4 regions of the Paenibacillus sp. sgz302164 genome follow, and region 2 is predicted to be linked to each of the others. Evidence: predicted binding sites of a transcription regulator. Region 2 holds the regulator's gene; each other region holds the start of a gene.
The links. Region 2 encodes Rex, which represses fermentation and respiration genes when NADH is low (regulators of the CRP and FNR family bind a similar motif). Its sites were predicted from a motif close to TTGTGAAATATTTCACAA; they were not measured.
Positions count from the first base shown of each region.

Region 1: nirB (nitrite reductase large subunit NirB) is a predicted target of Rex. The motif match lies at 1,149-1,166, and genes of this name have one in related genera.
Region 3: AC0LWT_RS32150 (DoxX family membrane protein) is a predicted target of Rex. The motif match lies at 1,408-1,425, and genes of this name have one in related genera.
Region 4: AC0LWT_RS04395 (cytochrome c oxidase subunit 2A) is a predicted target of Rex. The motif match lies at 2,118-2,135, and genes of this name have one in related genera.

Region 1 is NZ_JBVYOL010000008.1:190,184-193,457, forward strand. It holds gene AC0LWT_RS15395 (ABC transporter ATP-binding protein) at 1-233, shown strand, start outside; gene nikE (nickel import ATP-binding protein NikE) at 282-1,091, shown strand; gene nirB (nitrite reductase large subunit NirB) at 1,256-3,274, shown strand, end outside.
Region 2 is NZ_JBVYOL010000006.1:22,833-26,106, forward strand. It holds gene AC0LWT_RS11375 (inorganic phosphate transporter) at 1-558, shown strand, start outside; gene AC0LWT_RS11380 (hypothetical protein) at 1,390-1,764, shown strand; gene AC0LWT_RS11385 (redox-sensing transcriptional repressor Rex) at 1,802-2,422, opposite strand; gene dinG (ATP-dependent DNA helicase DinG) at 2,419-3,274, opposite strand, start outside.
Region 3 is NZ_JBVYOL010000028.1:18,364-21,637, reverse strand. It holds gene AC0LWT_RS32155 (polysaccharide deacetylase family protein) at 1-791, shown strand, start outside; gene AC0LWT_RS32150 (DoxX family membrane protein) at 828-1,352, opposite strand; gene AC0LWT_RS32145 (hypothetical protein) at 2,602-2,736, shown strand; gene AC0LWT_RS32140 (DUF3905 domain-containing protein) at 2,746-3,171, shown strand.
Region 4 is NZ_JBVYOL010000002.1:206,928-210,201, reverse strand. It holds gene AC0LWT_RS04405 (cbb3-type cytochrome c oxidase subunit I) at 1-1,395, opposite strand, end outside; gene AC0LWT_RS04400 (cytochrome c oxidase subunit II) at 1,431-1,901, opposite strand; gene AC0LWT_RS04395 (cytochrome c oxidase subunit 2A) at 1,923-2,048, opposite strand; gene mobA (molybdenum cofactor guanylyltransferase) at 2,169-2,774, opposite strand; gene AC0LWT_RS04385 (chromate transporter) at 3,015-3,274, opposite strand, start outside.

The sequences.
Region 1 (3,274 bases), on a different contig from region 2:
TGGATCGCATCCGCGCGGAATACGGCACGGCCATTCTTTTGATCTCCCACGATCTGGGGGTTATATCGGAAATGGCCGACGAGGTAGTCGTTATGCGGCAAGGACGGATCGTAGAAAAGGCGGACGTGTTCGAACTGTTCGATCACCCGAAGAATGATTATACGAAACTGCTGCTTGATGCCAGACTGACGCTGCCAATCAACGAGAATAACAAGGAGTTTGTCTTGTCATGAATGCGGAAGCGGGGACTTAAGGTCATTGGAAAGGGAAGGGGTGACGAAGTGAGTTTGCTGCAAGTGAAGGACATTACTCATACTTATGCCGAATCCAAGCTGTTCCGGTGGAGCAAGCGGCAGGCGCCGGTTCTTTCCGGCATCTCCCTTGCTATCGAAGAAGGGAATTGTCTGGGGCTTCTTGGAACGAGCGGGGCGGGGAAAAGTACGCTGGGCAAAGTGATTCTGGGGCTGGAAAAGCCGCAGAAGGGGCAGGTTCTGTTTCAAGGAATCGATCTCTATAACACGGACGCAGCTACCCGCAGACGGCTTCGCCGTGATCTTCAAGCGGTGTTTCAAGACTGCTATTCTTCCGTAAATCCGCGGATGACTGCGGAACAAATTATCGGCGAACCGCTTGATAATTATGAAGCCTTATCGCCAAAGGAGTACAAACGAACCATTGGAGAATTGCTCGAAAGAGTCGGGCTAAGCCCGAACGATATGCAGAAACGCCCTCATCAATTTAGCGGAGGCCAACTGCAGAGAATCAATATTGCCAGAGCGATTGCCTTAAAACCGAAGTTGATCGTATTTGACGAAGCGATAAGCAGTTTGGATAAGGTGACTCAATCGCACATACTGGCACTTTTGAGCGATTTAAAGTCGACGTTCGGCCTTTCTTATCTATTTATCACGCATGACGTTAAATCCGCGTTCTTCATTTCCGATGCCATTGCCGTTATGGATAAAGGGGCGCTTGTTGAACACAGCGAGGATAAAGCGCAGCTCTTGCAGTCGCCGCACCCCGGCGTGACGCAATTGTTTCAGTCGGTTCTTTCAGAGCACCCGCGTTATCGATCGCTCTCCAAAATTTAAGAAGCCCGGACAATCAAAGCCTTGATTTGTCAGGGCTTTTTGTTGTTTCTCCGATGTATGTGATAAATTTCACATCGCTCCGGCCGTCCGGTGGTCTATGATTGGTCCATAGAAACGGCTATGTTTTGAAAAGAAAGGGAGTAAATCGCGAGGAGGCAGATACGATGGACGGTGGAACAAATCGGCCGAAACTGGTGCTTGTAGGAAACGGGATGGCAGGCATTAACACGATTGAGCAAATCGTCAAATTAGCGCCGGACATGTATGACATCACGGTCATTGGCAAGGAACCGCACCCCAACTATAACCGGATACAGCTTTCTTACCTGCTGGAGGGAAGCAAAACATTCGACGACATGATTCTTAACGATTACGAGTGGTATGAACAAAACCATATTCAACTGTACACGGGAGTTGAGGTGACGGGAATCAATACGTCGGCCAAATATCTCTATACGAGCGACGGGCATATTAAGCCCTACGACAAGCTCATCCTGGCCACCGGATCGAATCCGGTGATGCTCCCGCTGCCTGGCATTGAAAAGCAAGGGATTGTCGGTTTCCGCGACGTCCAGGATTGCAACAGGATGATGGAAGCGGCGCAAATGTTCAAAAAGGCGGCGGTCATCGGCGGCGGTCTGCTCGGTCTCGAAGCGGCCAAAGGGCTGCTTAAACTGGGCATGCACGTGACGGTCGTTCATTTGTTCGAGGATTTGATGGAGAGACAACTGGATGCCGCGGCGGCGGCCATGCTCAAAGCGGAGCTCGAAGAGCAAGGGCTTCATTTTATGATGAAGAAAAAGACCGCGGAGATTTTGGGCGACGCCCGCATAGAAGGGCTTATGTTCGACGACGGCTCGATACTGGAAGCCGAATTCTTGGTCATGGCCGCGGGAATCGTGCCCAATACGGTGCTGGCCCGTAATGGCGGCATCCAGGTCGGACGGGGCATTGTGGTCGACGATTACATGCGGACAAATGTCGCGGATGTGTACGCTGTCGGCGAATGCAATGAGCATCGCGGCATCTGCTACGGTCTGGTGGCGCCGTTGTTTGAGCAGGGCGCTGTCCTGGCTAAACATTTGTGCGGGGTAGCGGTAGAGCCTTATAACGGATCGACCGTATCGACCAAGCTGAAAATTTCCGGAGTGGACGTATTTTCCGCGGGGGAATTTCAAGACGGTCCCGGACTGGACATCATTCGTTCGCAGGATCATTGGAAGAAAACGTATAAGAAAGTGCTGCTTCAGGACAACCGGATCGTTGGCGGCGTATTGTTCGGCGATGTCAGCCTGTCCGCTCAGCTGTTGAAATGGGTAAAAGACCAGGAGCCTATGACGCAGGACATTCATGCGCTTTTGCTGGGCACTTCGGCTGCTGCCAGCGCGGACCCGCTCGCTTTTGCAGCCGCGATGCCTGCGGACGAGATCGTATGCGGGTGCAACGGGGTTACCAAAGGCATGATCGTGCAGGCTATCGTGGAGCAAGGACTAAGCACGGTGGAGGAAATCAAGGCGTGCACCGGAGCCAGCCGGTCCTGCGGGGGCTGCAAGCCGATGGTGGAAAACATCCTCGCTCTGACGCTGGGGGATGGCTATGAAGGCAGCACCGCCAAGGAAACGATATGTCCTTGCACGACCCATACCCGTGACGAGGTTGTCGCGGCGATCAGGGATAAAGGGCTGACCCACGTCAGAGAAGTGATGAGCGTACTGGACTGGAGCAATCCGGAAGGATGCCCGAAATGCCGCCCTGCGATCAACTATTACATCGGCATGGTATGGCCCGAAGCTTTCGAGGACGAGCGGGATTCGCGATTCGTGAACGAAAGGCTGCATGCCAATATCCAAAAAGACGGCACCTACTCCGTTGTCCCCAGAATGTACGGGGGCGTCACGACGCCGGATCAGCTGCGCAAAATAGCTGAAGTCGCGGACAAATATGCCGTGAAAATGGTCAAGGTGACCGGCGGCCAACGGCTCGATCTGCTGGGCGTGAAGAAAGAGGATCTCCCGCTCGTATGGGGAGAGCTGGATATGCCGTCCGGGTACGCTTACGCCAAGTCGATTCGAACCGTAAAAACATGCGTAGGCTCAACGTTTTGCCGCTTTGGCACCCAGGATTCCCTCGGCATGGGGATTTTGCTGGAGAAAAAATTCGAGCGGCTGTGGATGCCGGCCAAA
Region 2 (3,274 bases):
GGCTTTGTGATCATGATCCTGATTAAGTACATCATCCTTTGGTCGGGCAACACTTCGCGTTCCAAGCTGAACCGGATGTTCCGTTCTTTGCAGGTACTGTCAGCCGCGCTGCTGTCCTACTCCCACGGCGGCAACGACGCGCAGAAGGCGATGGGCATCATCGTGTTCGGGCTTGTTGCAGCGGGTTATCAAACGGATCTGGATGTGCCTTTGTGGGTAAAAATCGCCGCGGCTACAGCCATGGGCCTCGGAACGTCCATCGGCGGCTGGCGCATCATCAAAACGATCAGCCGCAAAATTATTAAAATCGAGCCGATCAACGGCTTCGCCTCCGATTTGACATCGTCGATCATTATACAAGCATCCACCCATATGGGGATGCCTCTGTCAACGACGCACGTCATTTCATCGTCCATTATCGGAACGGGAAGCGTCCTGCGCTTCCATGAAGTCCAATGGGCAACCGTCGGCAAAATGATCATGACCTGGGTCATTACCATCCCGATCAGCATCGTCTTGTCTTACTCGATTTACTTCGTGTTGTTTAAGTTGTTTTAGATGAAAAACCCGGGCCGCTATGGCTCGGTTTTTTTGTTGTTTTTGCAAAGCGCGGCGGGGCGCTGCAATGCGGCTGTGGAGCGAGCCGCTTGTGCGCTGCATGCTCTGTGGAGCGAGCAGCATACGCGCTGCTTGCGCTGTTGAGCGAGCAGCATACGCGCTGCTTGCGCTGTTGAGCGAGCGCTTGCGCGCTGCTTGCTCTGTGGAGCGAGCGCTTGAACGCTGTATACGGCTGTGGAGTGAGGCGCTTGTGCGCTGCTTGCGCTCTGGAACGTGCGCTTGTGCGCTGCTTGCGTTGTTTTACGAGCCGCTTGTTAACGCTCTGCGATAGCCGCTCTCAGCGTCGAATTGAATGGCTACAGTACGTTAGATGTGCGCACAAGATCGCGTATTTGTTTGTTGACCTTCGCAATCAGGAGCGGTTTTAAAACCGAACTTTCACCGGTTTCCGCTTCTTTTTGCCGTCCGCCCAAAGACGGCACTTCGCGCCAATGAAACGAATTGGCTCGACAGCCGGAAAAAACTACAAAACTCCCATGACGCCGTAGACGTTACCCCCACAGAATGAAAACAATCGTCTACTGAAACAATTTCAAGCTTTAAAAGCGTAAAAGTTGGAAACGAGTACATTATTTTCGTTAAAATATAGGCTGCTGAGAAAACATACATTGGAGAGACGCATCATATTACGGGTAGAAAACCAGACTGTTGATAAAGTAACGGGGTAGAGGAACCAAAAGGGGCACAATCACTCTTCAGTAACCTACGGCTCTCTCCTGTACGGGTTACGGCGTTGGAACAAGCAGCCTGGCACAGAAAAAACCTGCGAAAGTGCAGGCTTTTTCAGCAGAAATGGTTCATTTCGGCAAAAAGCCTGCGATTGTGCAGGAATTTTCGCTAAAAACGATTCTCAGCCCATGTTCGCGGCGAAAAGCCTGCACATTTGCAGGAATTTTTCGTATCCAGCGCATCAGCGAGCAAAAAACTGTACTTTTGCAGGTTTTCTCCACGTTGCTAAGCAAATGTACTGCCTGCTGCCATGCGAGTTTTTCGCCGATCCAGCTTCCGGAGGCTTCTGCAGGGTTTTGTTTCTCTTCTGCAGTTTTCTGCGGGTTCCTGCAGGTTTCCGCGAGTTTCCACTGGTTCGTTTCTCCTCTGCAGGTTTCTGCAGCTTTCCCCTGCGTCCTGCTGCAAGTTTCCGCATAGCGCGAGCCCTTAGGGCCTTTGCGGCCGGAGTCTTGGCCTAGTCCAAATAATAGGCCAGACTCTGCAGCTCGGTCGTGAAATCGGCATGGTGCACGCGGATTTCGGGCGGCACCTTAATGATGACCGGAGCAAAATTAAGAATCGCTTCAATGCCGGCTTCGACGAATTGATTCGCCACATTTTGCGCTTCCGCTGCCGGTACCGTAATGATGCCGATTCTGACGCCAAGCCGCGATATCGCTTCTTTCAGCTCGTGCGTCGGCTGCACGATCAAATTATTGATCGTCTCGCCCGTTTTCTCGGGCATCGCGTCGAATACGGCGACAATTTTCATATCGTTGCGCAAATATGTGTTGTAGTTGCACAGTGCCCGCCCCAGGTTGCCCGCCCCGACCAGAGCGACCCGGATATGGCGGTCCAGCTTCAAGATCTGCCTGATCTTCTCGATGAGATAGCCGACGTCGTAGCCGATCCCTTTTTTGCCGAATTCCCCGAAATAGGCCAAATCTTTGCGGATTTGCGCGGGGTTCAAATCGAGCTTTTGCCCCAGATCCTGCGACGAGACCGTCATAATATTTTTCATCGCCAGCTCGTTCAAAAACCGCAAATAAATCGGCAGCCGGCGGACTACAGCTTCGGATATTTTTTGTGTCTTCACCGCTGCGCCTCCCCCATCCATTCCTCAATTCTTGGAATCATTTGTTCCGTCGTCATATGTTCAATCTTCGGACCGGGCAGCGAATAAAGAAAATATTTGCCGTACTGCGTATCGATAACGCGGGTATCGTAAATAATAACGATTCCTTTATCCGTAGCCCGCCGCACGAGCCGCCCGAATCCTTGCTTGAAACGAATGACCGCCTGCGGCACGGAAAATTTCATAAACGGATTTTCGTTCCGCTTTTTAATATTTTCACATTTGGCTTCAATGAGCGGGTGATTCGGAGGCTGAAACGGAAGCCGAATAATAGCCAAGCAGGACAACGCATCGCCCGGGATGTCCACGCCTTCCCAGAACGAGCTTGTACCCAGCAGCACGCAGGAATGGTGGTCCTGGAACATGCGGGTCAGCTTGCTGCGGTTGCCGCTGTCTACGCCCTGTCCAAGCACGGTAATCCCATGCGGCTTTAACCGCTCCTTCATGCCGGCATGAATCTGCTTTAACATCCGGTTGGATGTAAACAGCACGAGCATTCGGCCGTTGGTAACCAAAGCGACATTGCTTAAAGAATCGATAAGTGCTTGTATGAAAACGGCGTCCCCGGAAGGGCCTTTAATCGTCGGAAAATCTCTGGGAATACAGACCAGCGCCTGCTCCCTGTAATTGAACGGGGACGGAAGCTGCACCGTTTTGAGCTTGCCGGCCTCTTCGCCGGCGGGAATTTGCAAACCGAGCTGATCGGCCGAGTATTGGAACGATTTGTTCACGGATAACGTAGCCGAAGTCAAAATGATGCTGTCTTTATTTTTGAAAAAATGCTCCTGAAGCAGCGGACTCACATCCGTCGGC
Region 3 (3,274 bases), on a different contig from region 2:
CCCCTGTAATCAAGGCCTCTCCCCAGGCTCAGGCAAAAGCCCTGACTACTCCCGGCGCCGCAGCTTTTGAGGATGACTCTATCGTGGAGAGGCAGCATTTTTATTCGGGCGTCCGCCGGAACAAACCTCCGATAGCCTCGCCGACACCCCATGCCCGGCAAAAAACGGCCTTCTTAACGTTTGACGACGGCCCTTCTCAAAGCACGGACAAAATTTTGCGCATTTTGAAAAACAATGGCGTGCAGGCGACCTTTTTCGTTGTCGGTTCGGACAGCGGCGAGGGGAGGGCGCTTTACAAAAGAATTGCGGCAGACGGGCACGCACTGGGCAATCACACGTTTTCCCATAACTACAGGTCGATCTATAGATCCGTGGAGGCATTTAAAAATGACGCCCGCCGATTGGACCGGCTGCTGGAGGAGACTGTCGGCTACCGGCCGGATATTATCCGGTTTCCGGGGGGCTCGAACAATCATTTGAGCCGGAAGGCGGGCGGAAGGGGCATCATGAGCCAAATCGTCAAAGCGATGCAGGAAGACGGCTACCAGTACTTCGACTGGAATGTCAGCTCGACGGACGCGGCGGCTCCCGTGCAGGATAAAGACATGATTATCGCATCGGTGCTGGGCGCAAGCCGGGGCAAGCAAAACATCATCGTCCTGATGCATGACAGTTCCTTCAAAACGACGACCGTCGAAGCGCTTCCCGTGATCATCCGCCGGTTGAAAGAGGACGGCTTTCGATTTGAAAAACTGACCAAGTCTTCGTTCACGTTTCACTTCCTGGAGTGACAGCTAACAAAAAAAGAAGGGGCAACAGCCCCTCTTTTATCTCAATTTAGGTTTTAGATGCAGCGCCACGAACAACTTGTCGATCCATTTGTGAATGTAAGGGAGGATCAAGTGGTCCACGCCGAATTTGCCTGCGTTCGCGCCTGCCGCAATAATGAAGAATCCGAGAAGCATCAGCCAAGGGTTCGTGCTAACGGTGCCTGCAAACATGTACATGCAGTTCATAATCAGCCCGAAGAATACCGCTGCGGTCGTCAATGCGCCAAGTATAAGGCCCAGACCGACCAACAGTTCGCCCCAAGGCACGAGGAAGTTGAAAATGCCTACGTTCGGCAGAGCGAAACCTTTGACGAAAGCCACGAAGTTCGGGTATACAAGATCCGTTGTCCCCGCAGCCAGCACCGGCTTCGTAACTGCGCCTTGCAGATAACCGGCTGCGTCGAACGCTTTTTCCCCTGTAATTTTGTGCCAGCCTGCAGTGACCCATTCCCAACCTACATACAATCGAACGAGAGTCAGCAGCATCGCCGCGTACTTATTTTCTCTTAGCCATTTCATCATTTGAACCAGCTCCTCTCTTCTATGGTTTTAGTATAAACCCGTTTTTCCTGTACGTATGTGAAAAAAATCACAATATAATGCCTATTTTAAGTTACCACTCCAAAACCGTCGTCGGGTACTTTAGATGCCTCGCAAGTGGTCGACCGCCTGTCGTGATTCGGCGCAACATTGGGCGCAAGTGGTCGACCGCCTGTCGTGATTCGGCGCAACATTGGGCGCAAGTGGTCGACCGCCTGTCGTGATTCGGCGCAACATTGGGCGCAAGTGGTCGACCGCCTGTCGTGATTCGGCGCAACATTGGGCGCAAGTGGTCGACCGCCTGTCGTGATTCGGCGCAACATTGGGCGCAAGTGGTCGACCGCCTGTCGTGATTCGGCGCAACATTGGGCGCAAGTGGTCGACCGCCTGTCGTGATTCGGCGCAACATTGGGCGCAAGTGGTCGACCGCCTGTCGTGATTCGGCGCAACATTGGGCGCAAGTGGTCGACCGCCTGTCGTGATTCGGCGCAACATTGGGCGCAAGTGGTCGACCGCCTGTCGTGATTCGGCGCAACATTGGGCGCAAGTGGTCGACCGCCTGTCGTGATTCGGCGCAACATTGGGCGCAAGTGGTCGACCGCCTGTCGTGATTCGGCGCAACATTGGGCGCAAGTGGTCGACCGCCTGTCGTGATTCGGCGCAACATTGGGCGCAAGTGGTCGACCGCCTGTCGTGATTCGGCGCAACATTGGGCGCAAGTGGTCGACCGCCTGTCGTGATTCGGCGCAACATTGGGCGCAAGTGGTCGACCGCCTGTCGTGATTCGGCGCAACATTGGGCGCAAGTGGTCGACCGCCTGTCGTGATTCGGCGCAACATTGGGCGCAAGTGGTCGACCGCCTGTCGTGATTCGGCGCAACATTGGGCGCAAGTGGTCGACCGCCTGTCGTGATTCGGCGCAACATTGGGCGCAAGTGGTCGACCGCCTGTCGTGATTCGGCGCAACATTGGGCGCAAGTGGTCGACCGCCTGTCGTGATTCGGCGCAACATTGGGCGCAAGTGGTCGACCGCCTGTCGTGATTCGGCGCAACATTGGGCGCATGTGATAGACCGCCCGCCGTCATGCAGCGGAACATCGGGCACTGGGAGCTGAACGCGGTACGATCCGTTTGTTAGGGCCAGCGGCAGCAGGTTTTTGCCCGGATTCTTGCAACCCGAATGCTTCTTCCAACAATGACACATAATACAAGCAGAAAGGAGCTGACCGAGCATGAATCGTAATGATTCCAAAGAACAAGTTCAGCACGAGCAGCAAAACAAGGAGCTGCAAAAGCAATCCGCTGAATTCGGCAAAGAAGGCTTTGTCGATAAAAAGCTGGATGGCCCGAACCAACCCGCAGATTAGGAGGACACTATGAGCGACCAGGAGCAACGGAAGCCGAAGGCGGCCGGGCGGGAGCATGAAGAGCCGGGCGGCGGGCTCGATCCGTTCGAGATCGACTTCCTGCCGCAATTCGAGCACGGCCGCGGTCCGCGCGAAGCTTTTGTCAACGAGCACGGGGTCATCATCGGCGACCATAACTACGAATCCGCTAATTCCCCGTTAGAGAATTGGAGCAAGGAAACCGACCCGTTCGTCATGGCGGGCGACGGTTGGGTGCATCCTTACAAGGATATCGGCTTTCAGACAGCCGAGAACCGGGACTATTTCGAAAAGGGCATCTCCCCGCAAAGCGGCATTTTCATGCATCCGGATAAAGATGTGGCATACGAATATAAGCTGGGGCAGGCCGAACCGGGCGATGATTCCGGCAAAAAGGACGACGAGGCGGAAGCGTAGCTTTCGCTTTTTTTGTACACCCTTAAGTTTTGGGGCAGCGGGAGGCTGCTGCTGTAGCAAAAGCAGAGGTGTGGATGCAGCAAACTACTGTTGTGGTCGACTG
Region 4 (3,274 bases), on a different contig from region 2:
GTAATAGGATGTCCAGCCTGCCGCGTCCGCATGATTTTCATAAGTGGTGTACGCGGTTCTTCTCGGAGCCCCGAACAGGCCCACTATATGCATCGCACCGGACATAAAGAACATGCCTATGCACCAGATAACCGTTTGAATCAAGCCAAGTTTGTTCATCCGCGGGGTCAGCACGCGCCCCGTCACTGCCGGAAGCAGCCAGTACGCAATGCCGAAAAACGTCAGCGCCACGCTCGTCGCAACCGTCAAATGAAAATGCCCCGTCACCCACAGCGTATTATGAACGACCGCATTCATCTGGTTGCTCGCATTAATCAAGCCGCCCGCCCCTGCCGGTATAAAGATCAGCATGCCCATGAACGGCGCGAAAAAACGCACATCCTTCCAAGGCATCACCTTGACCCACCCGAACAAGCCCGTAGCCCCTTTGGCCCGCCCGTTCAATTCGAATGTGGCGAACAGGGAGAACGCCGTCATCAGCGACGGAACCACGACCATAAAGGTCAGCACGACCTGCAAATATTTCCAGAAAGGGCTGATGCCCGGCTCCATCAATTGATGGTGAAAGCCTACCGGAATCGAGAACAGCAGCAGCAAAATGAACGACAACCGCGCCAAAGCGTCGCTGTAAATTTTGCCGCCGATAATTTTCGGAATGATCACGTACCAGCACATGTAGGCCGGCATCAGCCAGAAATAGACGAGCGGATGTCCGAAATACCAGAACAGCGTGCGGCTCAGCATGACGTTAATCGTCTCCACCCAGCCGAACGACCACGGTATGAGCTGGATCAACACTTCGGCGGCTACGCCCAGCGTGGCGATTTGCCACATGAGAAAAGTGACGACGGACATGAAGGCGAACAGTGGAGATATCTCGCCCCGATTCGTTCTTTTCCAGTACTTGTACTGATAAAACACGCCCCAGCCGCTGATCCAGCTCCCGACAACGACCAAAGCCAATGCGATGTAAAAATACGGAGAAGCTTTGAGCGGCGCGTAAAACGTGTAAAGCACGCTGGCTTTGCCCGCCAAAACCATCGCGACCCCAATGGCCGTGCCGGCCGTCATTAAGGCGAAGCCCGCCCACCCCATGCGGCGCACAATCGGCAGCAGCTTGCCTCCAAGCGTATAAGAAATGCCCGAATAGAGGAAGCCGATAATAAAATAAGTCGTAAAAATGAGCGCCATCAATACCCCATGGGCCGTCAGCAGCTCGTAATAGCCGATTCCGTACGGCAGCTTGACCGTCCCGCTGCGGACCATGCTCTGCAGCAGCCCGGCGATGCCGCCGATCAGCAAAGCGATGAACGCCACGATGATGTGCGCGACGACGAGCTTCCCGTCTTTCAGATCGAATTTCGTGCCGTTTCCGTGCAAATGCGCTACTTTCATGACCATTGCCACCCCCTTTTGCTTGCGTCCCGAATTCATTTGACGATAATCGTCGTTTTCATAAATTCATGCGCCCCGCCGCAGTATTCGTTGCACAGGATGAGGTACTCGCCCGGCTTTGTGAACGTATGGCTCACATGGCTGACCTCGCCGGGCACGATCATCATGTTCACGTTTGTGCCGGGAATTTCAAATCCGTGCACGACATCCTGGGTTGCCACGATAAAATTGATTTTCGCACCGACGGGCACCTCCATTTTGTCCGGAGCATACCCGAACGTGAACGCCGTCATCACAGCTTCGTACTCGTTGTCCCCGATTTTGCGGAGTCCGGGATTGTCAAAAGGAGCCGTTTCCTTCAGCTTGGCCGGATCGATCTGGTGATGGTGCTCGCTCGGGGGCTTGACGCCCATGGCAAAAGCGGACACGCCCAGCACGCCGAGAAACACGAACAGCATAGAGATGCCAATGGTCAACCAAATTTTTTCAAGCTTGTGAATATGCATGGCGATCCACCCTTCACATTTCTAGTTTCTGGAAATAAACAATAAATAAACGGCAACCCAGCTTGCAATCAAAAACGCGCCCAGCAGCAGTACGGCGGCAAACGTTCCATTCAAAACCGGTTCGGCCTTTTCCTTATTGTTATCCATGTCATCTTCCCCTCCATTTGTGGTCCAGCCTCTCATTACCTACATTTTAGTGTCCTTGATCCCCGCCCTCTGTGATATCGGTCACAACAACATCGAGCAAATATGAACAATCCGTTACCTTTACGTTTGGGGGACGGCCATGCGCTGCAAAGCTTCGTAATCGGCAGACGTCTTGATGCTGGCGACGAAATTCAATCCCACATCGCGCTCCTGCAAATAGCGGTCATCCAGCTCCCCCCAAAAAATGTGGTTGAGCAGCGCCGACATTCTCGTCTCCCCCCGCTGCAGCAGGCCGACGATCGCCTCCTTGCACTTGCGGTCATAAATGCCGTGAAGCGGATACAACCCTCCGGCAACCAAAGGCACGACGGCGTCAAAGCCGTCCTTTTTCCGCTCCCACAGCAGCTCCGCCGCCTTGCAGGAAAGAAACGGCATGTCGCAGCCGACAACCCACACGGACGAATGTTTGGCCAGAGACAAAGCCGCATGCATGCCGACGAGCGGACCCTGAGCCTTGTAGTAGTCCGTTATGATCCGAACCGAGCGGTCGAGCATGGGCAGGAAAGGCCGGACATCGTTCGTTACGACAATCAGCTCATCGCACAGTGGCTTCATCATTCTCATTTGTCGAATAATCAGCGGCTCGCCTGCAAAAGGAAGCAGCGCTTTCAGCTCCCCTTTCATCCGGCGGCCCGCTCCGCCTGCCAAAATGACTCCGGTCAGCATCTCCCTCACTCCCTTGCTATGTTAAAATGGGTTACGATATCTCAACTTTAGAACAGCGAAACCGTATTGTAAGTGAAAAAGATCACAGTTGCCACAGCAAACAGGGCTGCCCCATCGGCAGCTTTTGCTGCCAGTGGTTCAGCCCTGGTGAAGTCGGTCGGGTCGGTCTTCGGTCTTCGGTCAACATGTTGTTTCGCCATGAATTGGCGAATGGCCAAAGCGCCAGTTAGCTGGCTGGCATCAGAACAGGATGATGCCTGCCAGTCCGGAAGCGACGATGACCATGAACGGATGCATGTTATGCTTCAGCACGCCGTAAATGCAGCCTGCGCAAATGAGCAGCGTGGCGAACGTCGACCACGTCAGGCCCATACGCGCATTCAAGCCGAAATGCAGCGCGGCGTAGACGATCAGGCCGGTTACTACCGGCCTTAATCCGTAGAAGGACGATTTGACCCAGCGGTGCTCGTGCATTTTTTGAAAAAAAGCCGCCAGCAGGA